Regions from separate parts of the Methylosinus sp. sav-2 genome, predicted to be linked through region 2. Evidence: predicted binding sites of a transcription regulator. Region 2 holds the regulator's gene; each other region holds the start of a gene.

Region 1 (5,123 bases), on a different contig from region 2:
AGAAGGACAAAAACGCAAGGAGGAACAGCGGGCATGCGGGACGGTCCAGAGCCATTCGACGAAGATGCAATTATTTCACGGCAATCCACAGAAAAGTATGAATTGGGCTCAGGCGGCGACGCGGGCTCCGGCGGAGCCGCCGCGATAGGCGAGAGCTTCGGCGAGATGGCGGCGCGCTATGGCGTCCGAGCCGTCGAGATCGGCGATGGTGCGAGCGAGCTTCAGCGCGCGATGGAAGCCGCGCGCCGAGAGGCCGAGGCGCTCGGCCGCCTCGCGAATCAGCGCCGTTCCGGAGGCGTCGAGCGCGGCGGCTTTTTCGATCGCGCTGGCCGGCGCGCTGGCGTTGGTGGTGGAGCCGGGAAGGCCGAGAGCCGCATAGCGTCGGCTTTGGCGTTCGCGCGCCGCGGCGACGCGCGCCGCCACCTCGGCCGAGCCTTCGGCCGGCGGCGGCAGCACGAGATCGGCCGCCGAGACCGCCGGAACCTCGATCCTGAGGTCGAAACGGTCGATCAGCGGGCCTGAGAGCCGCGCCTGATATTGGGCGATGCAGCGCTCATTGGGCTGGCGGCGGCAGGCGAAGCCCGGCTCCAGCGCATGGCCGCAGCGGCAGGGGTTCATCGCCGCGACGAGCTGGAAGCGGGCCGGATAGACGGCGCGATGATTGGCGCGGGACACGGCGACCTCGCCGGTCTCCAGTGGCTGGCGCAGGCCATCGAGCGCCTGCGCCTGGAACTCCGGCAGCTCGTCGAGGAACAGCACGCCATTATGGGCGAGCGAGATCTCGCCCGGACGCGCATGGGAGCCGCCGCCGACCAGCGCCGGCATGGAGGCGGAATGATGCGGCGCGCGAAACGGGCGCCGATCGGTGAGCTCGCCGCCGGCGATCTCGCCCGCGACGGAATGGATCATCGAGACTTCCAGAAGCTCGCGCGGCGACAATGGCGGCAGAATGGAGGGAAGGCGCGCCGCCAGCATGGATTTGCCGGCGCCGGGCGGGCCGTTCATCAGGAGATTATGGCCGCCGGCCGCCGCGATCTCCAGCGCCCGCTTGGCGCTCTCCTGGCCCTTTATGTCGGAGACGTCCGGCAGCGCCGTCGCCGCCGCGCGCACGGCCGGCTCGGGCCGCGAGAGCGCCTGAACGCCTTTGAGATGATTGACGAGCTGGATCAGCGAGCGCGGCGCGATCACCTCCATGTCGCTCGACGCCCAGGCCGCCTCCGGCCCGCATTGGCGCGGGCAGATGAGCCCATGGCCGCGCGTGTTGGCGGCGACCGCCGCGGGCAGAACGCCGGCGACCGGCGCGATGGCCCCGTCGAGCCCCAATTCGCCGAGCACGGTGAAGCCGTCCAGCGCATCCGAGGGGATGGCGCCGATCGCCGCCATCACGCCGAGCGCGATCGGCAGATCATAATGGCTGCCCTCCTTGGGCATGTCGGCCGGCGCGAGATTGACGGTGATGCGCTTGGCCGGCAGGGCGAGGCCGGAGGCGACGAGCGCCGCCCGCACCCGCTCCCGCGATTCGGCGACCGCCTTGTCGGCGAGGCCGACGAGGGTGAACACGACATTGCCGCTGGCGATCTGCACCTGAACGTCGACGGGCTTGGCCTCTATGCCCTCGAAGGCGACCGTCGCGACTCTGACCACCATGACGAAAGCTCCGAGACCCCGATATCGCTCTGACGCAAACGCCGCCATAGTAGACGGGCGATTTCGCCGCGGCAAGAACAATATGAGAACGAAAATTGGCCATGCTTCGGCAACCGGCCGCTAACCGGCGAGAGCTAGTCTGAGGCCGGTTTCAAGGATCGGCAATTTCGGCTTTTCGCGAAAGCGTCGCCATCGTGCGGCCGCGCTCTCGTGAGCAAAGAGCGCTTTCCGATCGGACAGGGCCGTTCGATCGATCAGAAATTCGCGCTGGGGGGATATCGCCCTCGAGAGCGCAAAGGGCTTCGCCCGAGAGATGGGGTCGGCGATATGTCTCAGAACAAACGGATGACGAGGGCGCTCGGCGCCGCGGCTTTGGCGCTGGCGATCGGCTTCGGCGCGCCGAAGGCGCAAGCGGCCGAATGCGGACGCAATGGCGAGGGATTCGAGGCCTGGCTCAGCAGCTTCGAGAAGGAAGCCGCCGCGGCCGGAATTTCCAAGGCGGCGATCGATTCGTCGCTCCGCGACGTCTATTACGACCGCTCGGTGATCTCGCATGATCGCGGGCAGAAAGTGTTCCGCCAGACATTCGAGCAATTCTCGGCGCGCATGGCCAATTCCTTCCGCGTGAGCAAGGGACGCGCGCTGCTGCAGAAGCATGCGGCGCTGTTCAAGCGCATCGAGCAGAAATATGGCGTGCCGGGGCCGGTCATTGTCGCCATCTGGGGGCTGGAGACGGATTTCGGCTCTTATCTCGGCGACTTTTCGACGATTCGCGCGCTGGCGACGCTCGCCTATGATTGCCGTCGCGCCGACAAGTTCCGCGCCGAGCTGCTGGACGCGCTGCGCATCGTGGAGCGCGGCGATCTCGATCCCGCGCAAATGCGCGGCGCCTGGGCGGGCGAGATCGGCCAGACGCAGTTCATGCCGTCGTCCTATCTGAAATTCGCGGTGGATTTCGACGGCGACGGCAAGCGCGATCTCGTTCACAACACGGCGGATGTGCTCGCCTCCACCGCCAATTTTCTGCATGGCTACGGCTGGAAGCCGGGCGCCGGCTGGGACGAGGGCGATCCGAATTTTCCGGCGCTGCTCGAGTGGAACAAGGCGAAAGTCTATTCCAAGACCATCGCCCTGCTCGCCGATAAGATCAAAGGCGCGAGCGACACGCGCTCATCAGGAATAGACGCTCCGCGATGAGGCGGCCGCTTTTCGGCATGGTCTGCGGAGGGCTTACTCCGCCGGCTCGGCGTCGGCCGTCTTCAGCGAATGGATCGGCCGGTGCCGTAGATAGATGAAGAACATGGCGATGACGCCGACGCCCATGAGCAGATAGAGGGGCAGGGTGCGCATGAAGCTCTTGCCCACGGAGAAGGGGAAGCGCGACACCCAGCGCTCGCCATGGTCGCCGGTCACGGTCACTATGCCGACGAAATAGCCCGCGTCGGGAAAGTCGTGCTCGAAATTGATCGTGCCGGTCGGATAGGTTCGCGGACCGCGATAGGCGACGGTCACAGCGTCTAGGTCGGCGTTCTCTTTCTCCTCGCTGCCGATATCCCTGACGATTCTGATCTCCACCGCCATGTCGCGCAGCTCGTCCTGCTCGGCGTCGAGCGCGATGATCGTGTGGCCGGTCGCGGGAATATCCTCGCAGAACTCATTCTTGGAGGCGTCCGGCAGATAGCCGGTGAAGTTCATAATGTCCGGCCCGATGAACAGCCGGCACCGCCCCTCCGCGGAGCCGAGCCGGCCATGGGCCGAGGCGGGGGCCGCGGCGCCGAGAAGCGTCAGCAGAAGGACGAGAAGAACGGGCGGCGCGGAACGAGTCGCAGGACGCAGAAACCCATCGATCGACCGCCAGAACGGGGCAAGACCGCTGTCGGACATGATGATTCCCCCATGGATCATGTGTTGCGGGCCTCGTTCCGTGGGCGCCTTCGCTCCGACGACGAAGCGAGAGCCGGTTCGGCCGACCCGGTCGCTCGCCGCCTGCGACAATGCGGCATGTTAGCGCATTCTCACGGAGCGGCAAGAGCGTGAACGGGCTCGGCTTTTGTCCGCCTCCCGGCATAGAATTGCGGCCCGTCGCGAGTCCTATACTGCGCCTTTTGCTTGCGTTTTGCTCGGCATGGCGTGAACTTTGCCGCATTGCGCCCGCGGACTCTTGTTTTTCCGCGGGCCGCACGCCATATTCGACGGCGAGGACCGCGCCGATTGGCCGGATAGACCGGGCCGCGCGGCCTTTTTCGAGAGGATGCTATGTCCAATTTCGACCGCAACACGAGCTTCGGCTACCGGGGCGGGGTCTCCAGAGCCGGCACGGCCGAGATCGACCAGGGCCTGCGCGCCTATATGCTCGGCGTCTATAATTATATGGTCCTGGGTCTCGGCGTCACCGGCGTCGTCGCGCTCGGCACGCATATGCTCGCCGTGGCCAAGGAAGGCGGGCGGCAGATCGCGCTCACGCCTTTCGGTCAGATGCTCTACACCAGCCCGCTGAAATGGGTGGTGATGCTGGCGCCGCTGGCCTTCGTGTTCTTCCTGGGCTATCGCGCCGACCGCGTCTCCGCGGCGACGGCTCGCAACCTGTTTCTCGCCTTCTCGGCGGTGATGGGCTTGTCATTGTCGTCGATCATGATCGTCTTCACCGGCGCGTCGATCGCCAAGGTGTTCTTCATCACCGCGGCGGCCTTCGGCGGCCTCAGCCTCTATGGCTATATGACGAAGCGCGATCTCTCTGCCTTCGGCTCCTTCCTGGTGATGGGCCTGTGGGGCCTCGTGCTCGCGAGCCTCGTAAATCTGTTCTTCCAGAGCAGCGCGATGCAGTTCGCCTTGTCGATCCTGTCGGTGTTCATCTTCGCGGGCCTCACCGCCTGGGACACGCAGTCGATCAAGGACGGCTATTATCAGAACGCCGGCTATGGCCAGGAGATGGTGCAGAAGCAGAGTATCTTCGGCGCTCTGTCGCTCTATCTCGACTTCATCAACATGTTCCAGTCGCTGCTCTATCTCTTCGGCGAGCGCAACGACTGATCGGACGATCGATCCGATCCGGGATAAAGGAAGGCCCCGCTCCGGCGGGGCCTTTTCTTTTGCCGGGCGCGCGCCAATTCGCTCAGTCGCGCACCAATTCCAGCTTCTTTTGCAGCACTGCGACGACGCGCGAGAGATCATGGCCGCGGCGCATGACGAGGCCGCCGGCGGCGACGACGCAATAGGCGCCCTGACGGCGCGCCAGCTCGGGATTTTTCTCGATGCGATAGAGCGGCGCCTCGCTGGCGCGGCGAAAGACCGAGAACACCGCCTTGGCGGGCGAGAAATCGATGGCGTAATCGCGCCATTCGCCGGCGGCGACCTTGGCGCCATAGAGATCGAGCAGCAGTCGCAGCTCACGCCGATCGAAGGACACGAGCGGAGCGCTGCGCTCGGGCGCGGCCCTGGCCCGGTCCGCATCATTCGTCGCGCGGCCTGCCACGACA
Region 2 (5,123 bases):
ACAAATGCACGGCGAGAGCCGCCGGCGGCACCAGCCAACGGTTGAAGCCGGGCGCTGCGATGGAGCGCTCCCGGCTGAAAAATTGCCGGGATGGCATAGCGGCTACCGACATGAAATCCTCCGAAAATCGAGCCGCGTTTCCTCTGCGGCGTCGTGAGCGGTCCCCCGAACGCCGCCCCCGCGGCGCCCGCTTTTTCGCGATGAGCGCCCTCGCGGCGCGTGCTGGTTTTCGACAATGCCGAGCGTTGCGACTTTTTCAACTCTTTCTATCGGAAAATCGTCACAGCGCCGATGATCGATCAATATGTTTTTCTCGTCGCTTTATTTGATTTCTCTATTATGACGCCTATCCGCCGGATTGGACGAGAGCTTTCTATCGGCCGACCGAAATTCGCACGCGACGCCAATGTTTTTGCGCTTGCGGGCGGGCTTTTGCGTCCATATTCTGTATGACAATATGTAACTGCCGTATATAGCCAAGGCGCGCATGGGAGCGGCGGCGCGCATCTCGAGGCCCTCGCCATGCGGTTCGGCGTCTTCTCCACTTACGAAAACCCGCAGCAGGATTTCGCGCGCTGCTTCGAGACGCAGACGCGCCTGGTGCGCCACGCCGAGGCGCTCGGCTTCGAGGAGGCCTGGGTCGCCGAGCATCATTTCGAGCCGGACGCCGCCTGTCCCTCCATTCTCACGCTTCTCTCCTATCTCGCGGGCGTGACGACCACGATAAGGCTCGGCTCGGCCGCGGTGCTGCTCGCCTTCCGCAACCCGATTCAGGTGGCGGAGGATGTCGCCACCATCGACCTTCTCTCCAAGGGCCGGTTCGATTTTGGCGTGGCGCGCGGCGGACCTTTCGAATTGCAGAATCGCCATTTCGGCGCCGGCAAGGATTCGACGCGGGAGATGACTCTGGAGGCGCTCGGCCTCGTCAACCGCCTGCTCTATGAGGACAAGGTGACTTTCACCGGCGCGCATTACGAGGCCAATGGCCTCAGCCTCACGCCGCGCCCGCTGCAAAAGCCCATCCCCACCTATCTCGCCACCACCACGCCGGGGGCGATTCGCTACGCCGCGCGCAATGGCCATGGCGTGATGGCCGGCCCGCCTTTCCCCATAGAGCAGATCAAGGAGACCTTGCGCATTTATCGCGAGGCCGCGGGGCCGGAGGGCGATCCGCGCTTCACCATGGCGCGCTTTTATTTCGCTGCGCCGCGCCGCGAGCAGGCGCTGGCCGAGGCTGTTCCCTTCCTCTCCCGCTTCGCCGAGCGCATGCGCGGCAATTTCGCCCGCCAGGACGGCGCGGCGCCGGCCTCGCTGACCGAGGAAGGGCTGCTGCAACGCTCGCTGATCGGCGATTTCGACGAAGTGGCGGAGAAGATCGCCGCCTATCGCGAGGAGACCGACGCGCGGGCGATATTGCTGAAGCCGATCTCCCGCGACCCAGAGAAAAATTTGCGCTCGCTCGAGGATTTCGCGCGCCATGTGCGGCCGATGCTGGGGGTGGAGGCGGCGGCGGCGCAGTAGAGGGGGCGATTGAGTTCCGCTCTCATAACCGTTGCGTTCCAGCGGCTATCGGCGCCTGTCATGGTTCGGCCATCGAATTTCTATCTTTTGCGGCCTATTTAAACGCGGTAGGGTGCTTTATGGCTCACAATCCGCCTAATGAGATCGTTTCGGCCTTTACGGAGGAGCAGGCGTCCCGTCTTACCGGGATTACTGTGAATCAGCTCCGTTATTGGGACAAGACGCGACTGTTTTGCCCACAGTTTGCCGCCACGGATCGTCGTGCGCCGTTCAGTCGCGTCTATTCGTTTCAGGATATCGCCGCCTTAAGAGTGTTGAATGTGCTGACGAAGCAGTATTCTGTGTCGGTGCAGCATATTCGCGAAGTGGCAAAAAGGCTGTGCTCCATGGACAATGGAGCATGGGCTCGAACGACTCTGTATGTTCTCAAGCGGAAAGTGAATTTTGTAGACCCAGCCGATGGGAAGCAAAAAGAGATCGTCAGCGGACAATATGCGATAGGGATACCGCTTGAAAAAGTGGTCTCGGATACCAAGCGCGACGTGCAGCAAATGTCTGAACGCTCCTCTTCGATGATAGGGACGGTGGAGACGCATCGGCACGTCGTTAGTAATTCTCCCGTAATCGCTGGGACGCGAGTTCCTGTGAAAGCGATCAAGAGCTTTGCCGACGCTGGATACACTGTCGAGCAGATTCGATCTGAATATCCGACGCTTACGAGAGAAGACATAGAAGCCGCTATTTCTTACAAGTCGAAAAACAAGGCCGCGTGACAGAGAAGATTCGCCTACGTTTGTTCCTCGATGAATGCGTGCCGGACAGCGTCGGGCGCGTCTTTTCCGATGCGGGACACCACGTAATCTATCTTCGAGACGCCGGCGCGCGAGGGTCGCCAGACCCGCTTGTTTGCACATTGGCCGAAGCAAACGAGGCGATCCTCGTGAGCCTCGACGGCGATATGAAGCAGCTCGCGAAAGAAAATGGGATCAGTAAAAGGCGATTTATAAATCTGAGCCTTATCAAATTTTCGTGTGAAACCGTGAAGGCTGCGCAGCGCGCTGCAGACGCGATGTCGGTGATCGAGCACGAGTGGCGCCGAAGCCGAGACCGCGAAGGAAGGCGTGTTTTCGTCGAGATTTATCCGGGAACGATCTCGATCAAGCGTTGAATTGGGCTCAGCGCTCGACCAATTGGGTATTCGCGTCACCGCCCTTGCAGAACGCACCGAGAACGCTTATCCTCCCGTTCATGATTTGTTTATGAACCCGCGCCATCATGGCCGGGTTCGGACGTGGCGCGACGCGGGCGGGCGGCGCCGGGGGGCTTCCATGCTGACCAAGAAACAGAGCGATCTGCTGCGCTTCATCCATGAGCGCCTGAAGGAGACCGGCGTGCCGCCCTCCTTCGACGAGATGAAGGACGCGCTCGATCTGCGCTCCAAATCCGGCATTCACAGGCTCATTCTCGCGCTCGAGGAGCGCGGCTTCATCCGCCGACTGCCCAATCGCGCCCGCGCGCTCGAGGTGCTGCGCCTGCCCGAATCGGCGACGCCTCGCGTCGCCGCGCGCGGCGGCAAATTCTCGCCCTCGGTCATTGAGGGCGCGCTCGGCCGCGTGCGCCCCGTCCCGGCCGGCGAGCCGGAGTCCGATCAGCAGGTGGCGATTCCGGTCATGGGCCGCATCGCCGCCGGCACGCCCATTTCCGCTCTGCAGAATCGCAGCCACACCATCAGCCTGCCGCCGGATATGCTCGGCGGCGGCGAGCATTTCGCGCTCGAGGTGCGCGGCGATTCGATGATCGAGGCCGGCATTCTCGACGGCGACGTCGTCGTGGTGAAGAAGCAGGACAGCGCCGACACCGGCGATATCGTCGTCGCCCTCATCGACGAGGAGGAGGCGACATTGAAGCGCCTGCGCAAGCGCGGCGCCTCCATAGCGCTGGAGGCCGCCAATCCGGCCTATGAGACGCGCATTTTCGGGCCGGATCGCGTCCGCATCCAGGGGCGTCTGGTCAGCCTTCTGCGCAAATACTGAGAGCCTCGCGCCGCCACGATCTCGCCGCCCTTTGCCGCCATGGTCCGGCCTCGCGCGCTTTTGGCGCGCGGGCCTTTTCGCGTAGCGGCAGAGCGATAAAGGCATGTTGCTCTCGTCTCGCGCCCTCGCCGAGGGCGCGCGCTGTGTCGCCAGCGGCCCGCGGCCGCCCGCTTCTTTTCTACATGGACGATGGAATGTCGCACTCGACCGGCCCGCTGCGCGAAATCGAAGGATCCAAGCCCTTGGGCCAAAGCCGCCGCCTGCCTTTCCCGCGCCTCTCGCGCCGCTGGCTGATCGCTCTCGGCGCCGTCGCCGCAGTGGCGCTCGGCGCGGCGCTCGCGCCTTGGACCTTCTCGACCAATGCGCTGCTCGAGGAGATTTCGGGCCAGCTCAACGCCTCCTCCGGGCTGTTCATCGCCGCCAAAGGCCGCTCGACCTTCTCGCTGCTGCCGCGCCCGCACATCACCATAGACAGCATCGCCTTCGCCGATCCCAATGCGGCGCTGACTATCGAGGCCGAGAGGCTGCACGGCAATGTGCTGCTGCTGCCGCTGCTCGCCGGCCGTTTGGAAATCGCCGATATCGAGCTCATCCGCCCCGCCATAGAGGTCGATCTCGATCGCAAGCCGATGAGCACGGCCGGCGCGGCCGTGCGCGCCGCGGCGGCGCGGCCCTCGACGCCGGCGGCCGAGAAGGCCGATCGCGCCCGGCTCGGCGGCGTCTCCATCGTCTCCGGCGTCGCAAGGCTCAAATATTCGGGCGGCGAGGAAACGCTGCAGGACATTGACGCGACGCTCGATTGGCGCACCGTCGGCTCGCCGGCGACGCTCGACGCCGCTTTCTCCTGGGGCGGCGAGCGGCCGCGCGCCATGCTCTGGGTGCTGAAGCCCGGCGCGCTGCTGCGCGGCGAGCAGACGCCGGTCACTGTGCGGCTCGATTCGGACAGCGTCCGTCTGGAGGCGGAAGGCTTCGGCCAGATCGGCGCCAAGCCGCGCTATATGGGGCGCCTCACCGCCTCCTCGCCCTCGCTGCGCCATGCGCTCGGCCTCGCCAAGGTGAGCGCGCCGCTGCCCGGCGCCTTCGAGAATGTGCAGCTCTCCGCCAAGGCCAGCGTCGGCCTGCGCGATTTTCAGCTCACCGATGTGAAGCTCTCGGCCGACGACAATGAGTTCGAGGGCACATTCGCGCTGCGCCACGAGGGCGACAAGCCCATCGTCCATGCGACTCTCGCCAGCAATTTCGTGTCGCTGAAGCCGATGATCGCCGATCTGCCGCCGCTCTCCGGCGCCGACGGCCAATGGAGCCGCGACGCTTTCACCCTGCCGAATATTCAGGACGCCGATGTCGATCTACGACTTTCGGCGACGCGCGCCCGCATATTGCGGCTGAATCTCGAGGACGCCGCTCTATCGCTGCTGCTGCGCGGCGGAAGGCTCGAGCTCTCGCTCGCCGAGGCGCAGGCCTATAAGGGGACGGTGAAGGGCCGCGCCACTTTCGCCGCCAATGCGGCGGGCGCGCTGGAGTTTCACGGCAATGCGCAGCTGACCGGGGTCGACGCCGGCGCGCTCG
Region 3 (5,123 bases), on a different contig from region 2:
GCGGCAGCGGCGCGCGCTCGCCGGGCGCGGTCTGATCATATTGCATGAAAACGAGGTTCCAGAATTCCAGGAACCGGTCGCCATCCTCGTCCGGGCTGCCGGGCGGGCCGCCGGCGACGCTGTCGCCCTGATCGAAGAAAATTTCGGAGCAAGGGCCGCAAGGGCCGACGTCGCCCATGCTCCAGAAATTATCGGCCGTGGGGATGCGGATGATGCGATCGTCGGAGAAGCCGGCGATCTTTTTCCACAGCGAAAACGCCTCATCGTCGTCGTGATAGACAGTGACCAGCAGCTTTTCCCGCGGCAGGGCGAGCTCGCGGGCGACGAAATTCCAGGCGAGCTCGATCGCGCCTTCCTTGAAATAATCGCCGAAGGAGAAATTGCCGAGCATCTCGAAGAAGGTCAGATGCCGGGCGGTGTAGCCGACATTGTCGAGATCATTGTGCTTGCCGCCGGCGCGCATGCATTTCTGCGCCGTGGTGGCGCGCGCGTAATGGCGCTTCTCGAAGCCGGTGAAGACATTCTTGAACTGCACCATGCCGGCGTTGGTGAACATCAGCGTGGGGTCGTTCTGCGGGACGAGCGGCGAGGATGCGACCTTCTCGTGTCCATTGCGCGAGAAATAGTCGAGGAAGGTCGAACGGATCTGGTTGACGCCACTCATATCGGTTCTTGTCGCCCGCTTGTTCGGCACAAATGGCCATCGAACGCGCGCTCGGCCGTAACCGTCGCTGGGAAAAGGAAAAGGCCCGGCGCGAACCGAGCCCTTCTAGAGCATTTGTCCGCGAAGTGGAACAGGCCGCGCGGATCGCAGAAGGGAGTGATGTTCTGGAGTCTCCGTGGTGGAACCCAGCCCCGGACGGCTGCGCCGTCCGACCCTTCCCTCAAAGGGTGGGCCGTCCTCGCTTCACCTTCGGCGATCGCCCGACTCACTCCTCGCCGCCGGCGCCATCCTCCTCGCCGCCGGCGTCGAGGATGCGCTCGGCGATGAGGCCCGAATTCTCGCGGATCGCCTGCTCGATCCGCTCGGCGGCCTCTTTGTTCTGCCTGAGGAAGGTCTTGGCGTTCTCGCGGCCCTGGCCGAGACGCTGGCTGTCATAGGAGAACCAAGCCCCGGATTTCTCGACGACGCCGGCCTTCACCCCGAGATCGACGAGCTCGCCGACCTTGGAGATGCCCTCGCCATACATGATGTCGAACTCGACCTGCTTGAAAGGCGGAGCGACCTTATTCTTGACGACCTTGACGCGGGTCTGATTGCCGGTGACCTCGTCGCGGTCCTTGATGGAGCCGATGCGGCGAATGTCGAGCCGGACGGAAGCGTAGAATTTCAAGGCGTTGCCGCCGGTCGTCGTCTCCGGCGAGCCATACATCACGCCGATCTTCATGCGGATCTGATTGATGAAGATGACGAGCGTGTTGGAGCGCGAGATGGAGGCGGTGAGCTTGCGCAGCGCCTGGCTCATCAGCCGCGCCTGCAGGCCGGGCTGCACGTCACCCATCTCGCCCTCGATCTCGGCGCGCGGCGTCAGCGCGGCGACCGAATCGACGACGAGCACATCCACCGCGCCGGAGCGCACCAGAGTGTCGGTGATCTCCAGCGCCTGCTCGCCCGTGTCCGGCTGCGAGATCAGCAGCTCCTCGAGATTGACCCCGAGCTTGCGGGCGTAGACCGGATCGAGCGCATGCTCGGCGTCGACGAAGGCGCAGACGCCGCCCTTCTTCTGCGCCTCGGCGATCACATGCAGCGTCAGCGTCGTCTTGCCCGATGATTCCGGCCCGTAGATCTCCACGACACGGCCGCGCGGCAGGCCGCCGACGCCGAGCGCGATATCGAGCCCGAGCGAGCCGGTGGAGATGGTCTCGATCTCGACGGCTTTCTGATTCTTGCCGAGCCGCATGATCGAGCCTTTGCCGAAGGCCCGCTCGATCTGCGACAAAGCGGCGTCCAGCGCCTTGGTCTTGTCCACGGAGGTTCCTTCCACGAGGCGGAGATTGGCTTGGCTCACGGCGATGATTCCTTCTGGCACAGGCAGGGCGGCAGGCGCAACGCGAGATGCGGCCCGGGAACGAAAGAGCGGTGAAAGACTTGCGAGGATCAGGCGATATCGGACGCGAAGATCGGATGGGCAGATTGTATCGCATTTGTTCTCTTCGCCAAGTTCTTTTTTTGTTCCGCATGATTTTTCCCCGCTTCGCCCCGCCGGGCGCGAGCCAAGGGCAGGCCGGGCGCGAGCCAGGGGAAGGAACCGGCTTGAAGTCCGCGAGTTCCTCGGCGTAAGGGACCGCAGCCGGCTCCCGGCCTATTTCTCACGATCGACAGCGGAGTTTCGACAGCCCATGAGCGACACGCGCGCGCCTTCCCGTCCCGACGCCGTTCTCGATTCCGCCGATCCGCGCTGGGCGCGGCTGCATCGGCTGATCGACACGCATTCGCTGCTGCGCGGCGATTTCACGCTCTCCTCGGGCCGCAAGAGCAATTATCTCTTCCAGCTGCGCCAGACGACCATGCTGCCGGAGGGCGCGCATCTCATCGCCGATATCGTCGTCGACTATATGAAGGCGCAGGGGATAAAGGGCGTCGGCGGGCTGGCCGTGGGCGCCGTGCCCATGGTGGCGGCCATCGCCGCGGTGAGCTTTCCCAAGGGCGCGCCGGTCGAGGCTTTCTTCGTGCGCAAGGAGGCCAAGGGCCATGGCGCCAAGGAGCGCATCGACGGCTATGTGCCCAAGGGCGGCGAGGCGCTGATCGTGGACGATGTGGCGACGACGGGGGGCTCTATATTGGAGGCCATCGCCGGCATGGTGGAGGAGCACCCGGAGGCGAGAGCGACGCGCGCGCTGGTCGTGATCGACCGTGAGGAAGGCGCCGCGGAAAAGCTCGCCGAAAAGGGAATCACGCTGGTGTCGATTTTCAAGCGCGGCGATTTCACCATATAGGCCTTGCATGCCGTTTCGGAGGTAGAGCCATGAATTGCGCGACGCCGATGTTTCTAGCCTTCCTCGCTTGCGGAGGCGTCGCGGCGCCGGCGCTCGCGCAATCGAGCGATCCTTCGGCCGGGCGGCGTCTCGCCGCCTCGCTCTGCGTCGAATGTCATCGCATAGACGAGAAGACGCCGGCCAAGGACGAGGCCGCCAAGGCGCCCAGCTTCGTCGATGTGGCGCGCATGCCCTCGACGACGGAGCTGGCGATCAAGGTTTTTCTGCGCAGCTCGCATCGGAACATGCCCAATCTCATCCTCACGCCGGATGAGATCGACTCGCTCTCCGCCTATATCGTCGGCCTCGCGCCCAAGCGTTGAGGCGTCACGGCTTCGGGCAATCGGGCTGCAGAAATTTCGCGTCGATCGTGAAGCCGGAGCGCTCGCGCGTGGCGCCGCTCTTTTGCGTGAGCGTCGTCTTCGATTGCGCGCGATACCAGCTCGAGAAATCGCCGGTGAGCAAGAGGCTCGTCACCTCGCGCGCGCCATGGAGATCGCATGAGAAGGTGACGATGACCTCGCCGCCTTGCGCGGATTCGACCGTCGGCTTCGTGCAATTGTCCTGCGGAGCGCCGAGGATGCCGTCGCCCGCTTCGATGCAGACGTCATGCGACTGCAGTCCCACGTCCGGCGATATTGTTTTTATGCGCCAGAGACCGGGCCGACGCTGCGGCAACTCGTCCGCTCGCGACGAGCGCGCGCTCGCAATGACGGAGAGAGACAAAGTCACTGCGAGCATCGCGAGATATGGCGCGCGACGATAGATGCGGAGGTTCAACGCTTCGCCTCGATCACGTATGATTTTTTTGCGGCGCAGAATATGTGGCGCGCGCGTTTGCGAGGCAACTCGTTTTCAATGTCGGGCGCGCATTTTAAGAATAGCTCCCGCGCGCGCCGCCGCTTTTTCCCGAATGCGTGACGCGGCCTCCCGAGAGAGGCCGCGTGACAGTGAGCGTCAGGCCTGGCCGGCGGCGCCTTGGGCCTTGGGAATACGCAGCACCTGGCCGGGATAGATCTTGTCGGGATCGGAGAGCAACGGCCGATTGGCGGCGAAAATCTCTTCGTATTTTCCGCCCTTGCCCTGGCCATATTGCGTCTCGGCGATCTTCCACAGCGTGTCGCCCTGGCGCACCTTGTAGAAGAACGACTCCGTCTCCTGCTTGCCGACGACGATATTGCTCTCGACCTGCGAGACGCCCTTGGTGTTGCCGACGGCGAGCACGATCTTCTCCGCGTCGCTGGTCGAAGGCGCCTTGCCGCCGAGCTTCACCTTGTCGCCCTCGACCGAGATTTCGATCTTGGAGGCGTCGAGACCTTTCTTCTCGATCTCCTTCTTCAATTCATCGGCGGGCGCGGCGGCGTTCTCGGTCGCGCCCTTGGGCGAAGGCGCATTCTTGTCGATCTGCTCGCCGCTCTTCGAGTTGTTCCAGAAATTGAAGAGACCCATTTTTACGACCTCCTTCGCGCTTTGGCGTGAGCGCGAGCGCCGGTGGAATTGCGCCCGCGCCGCGTTACATAGGGCGCGCCGCGCTCAGGCGAGCCCATCACGAAGAAGGCGTTCTCGCGCCGCCCGCACCCATAGCTGCGCGGCGAGCGGCGAAAAATGCAGGCCGTCATTGGTCATCTCTGGCCGCCGCGCGCCGTCTTGCGAAAGCTGCGGCGCGAGATCGACGACCGCGAGCCCGCGCGCCTCGGCGAGCGCGCGCATCAGCGCATTGATCTCGTCTATGCGCGGCGCCTGGGCGGCGTCGGCGACATGGGGCGCGAGCATCAGAACGCCGCGCGCATCCTCCGGCAGGCGGCGCAGCAGCGCGCGAAAATCATGGTCGATCTGCGCGAGCGGCGCCGCGTCGAAGAGAAGATCGTTCAAGCCGCCATCGATGATGAAGCAGCGCGCGCCCATCATGCGCGCCTCGACGATTTGCGCGCCTATATCCTTCAGCGTCGCGCCGCCGAGGCAGAGGCGCAGCACGTCGAAGGGGCGCCGGCGGAGCGGGCGCCAGTCGCATTGCGCCGCGAGACTGTCGCCGACGATGGCGTAGCGCGGCGCCCGCAGACGCGTGACGCGCCGATGCAGCGCGATGCGAAAGGCGCGCCGCACGCCGGCGTCGGAGGCCGCGATCAGCGCGCCAAAGAGCAGCAGGA

Evidence for each region. The regulator LexA, encoded in region 2, represses DNA repair genes until DNA is damaged. The targets are predictions, from matches to a motif close to TGTTCNNNNTGTGTTCNG.
Region 1: the regulator LexA is predicted to act here: its motif matches at 1,721-1,738, upstream of EDE12_RS15270 (YifB family Mg chelatase-like AAA ATPase).
Region 3: the regulator LexA is predicted to act here: its motif matches at 2,161-2,178, upstream of recA (recombinase RecA).

Annotation. Positions count from the first base shown of each region.
Region 1 is NZ_SOEJ01000009.1:105,703-110,825, reverse strand. It holds gene EDE12_RS15275 (ATP-binding protein) at 1-35, opposite strand, end outside; gene EDE12_RS15270 (YifB family Mg chelatase-like AAA ATPase) at 109-1,647, opposite strand; gene EDE12_RS15265 (lytic murein transglycosylase) at 1,975-2,844, shown strand; gene EDE12_RS15260 (hypothetical protein) at 2,878-3,552, opposite strand; gene EDE12_RS15255 (Bax inhibitor-1/YccA family protein) at 3,904-4,677, shown strand; gene EDE12_RS15250 (DUF2794 domain-containing protein) at 4,760-5,123, opposite strand, start outside.
Region 2 is NZ_SOEJ01000002.1:214,059-219,181, forward strand. It holds gene EDE12_RS07180 (OFA family MFS transporter) at 1-112, opposite strand, end outside; gene EDE12_RS07185 (hypothetical protein) at 220-453, shown strand; gene EDE12_RS07190 (LLM class flavin-dependent oxidoreductase) at 523-1,521, shown strand; gene EDE12_RS07195 (DUF433 domain-containing protein) at 1,641-2,294, shown strand; gene EDE12_RS07200 (DUF5615 family PIN-like protein) at 2,291-2,689, shown strand; gene lexA (transcriptional repressor LexA) at 2,850-3,554, shown strand; gene EDE12_RS07210 (AsmA family protein) at 3,797-5,123, shown strand, end outside.
Region 3 is NZ_SOEJ01000001.1:1,065,296-1,070,418, reverse strand. It holds gene alaS (alanine--tRNA ligase) at 1-664, opposite strand, end outside; gene recA (recombinase RecA) at 930-2,009, opposite strand; gene pyrE (orotate phosphoribosyltransferase) at 2,341-2,937, shown strand; gene EDE12_RS04965 (cytochrome c) at 2,967-3,299, shown strand; gene EDE12_RS04960 (DUF3617 family protein) at 3,304-3,717, opposite strand; gene lysM (peptidoglycan-binding protein LysM) at 3,934-4,425, opposite strand; gene EDE12_RS04950 (GDSL-type esterase/lipase family protein) at 4,510-5,123, opposite strand, start outside.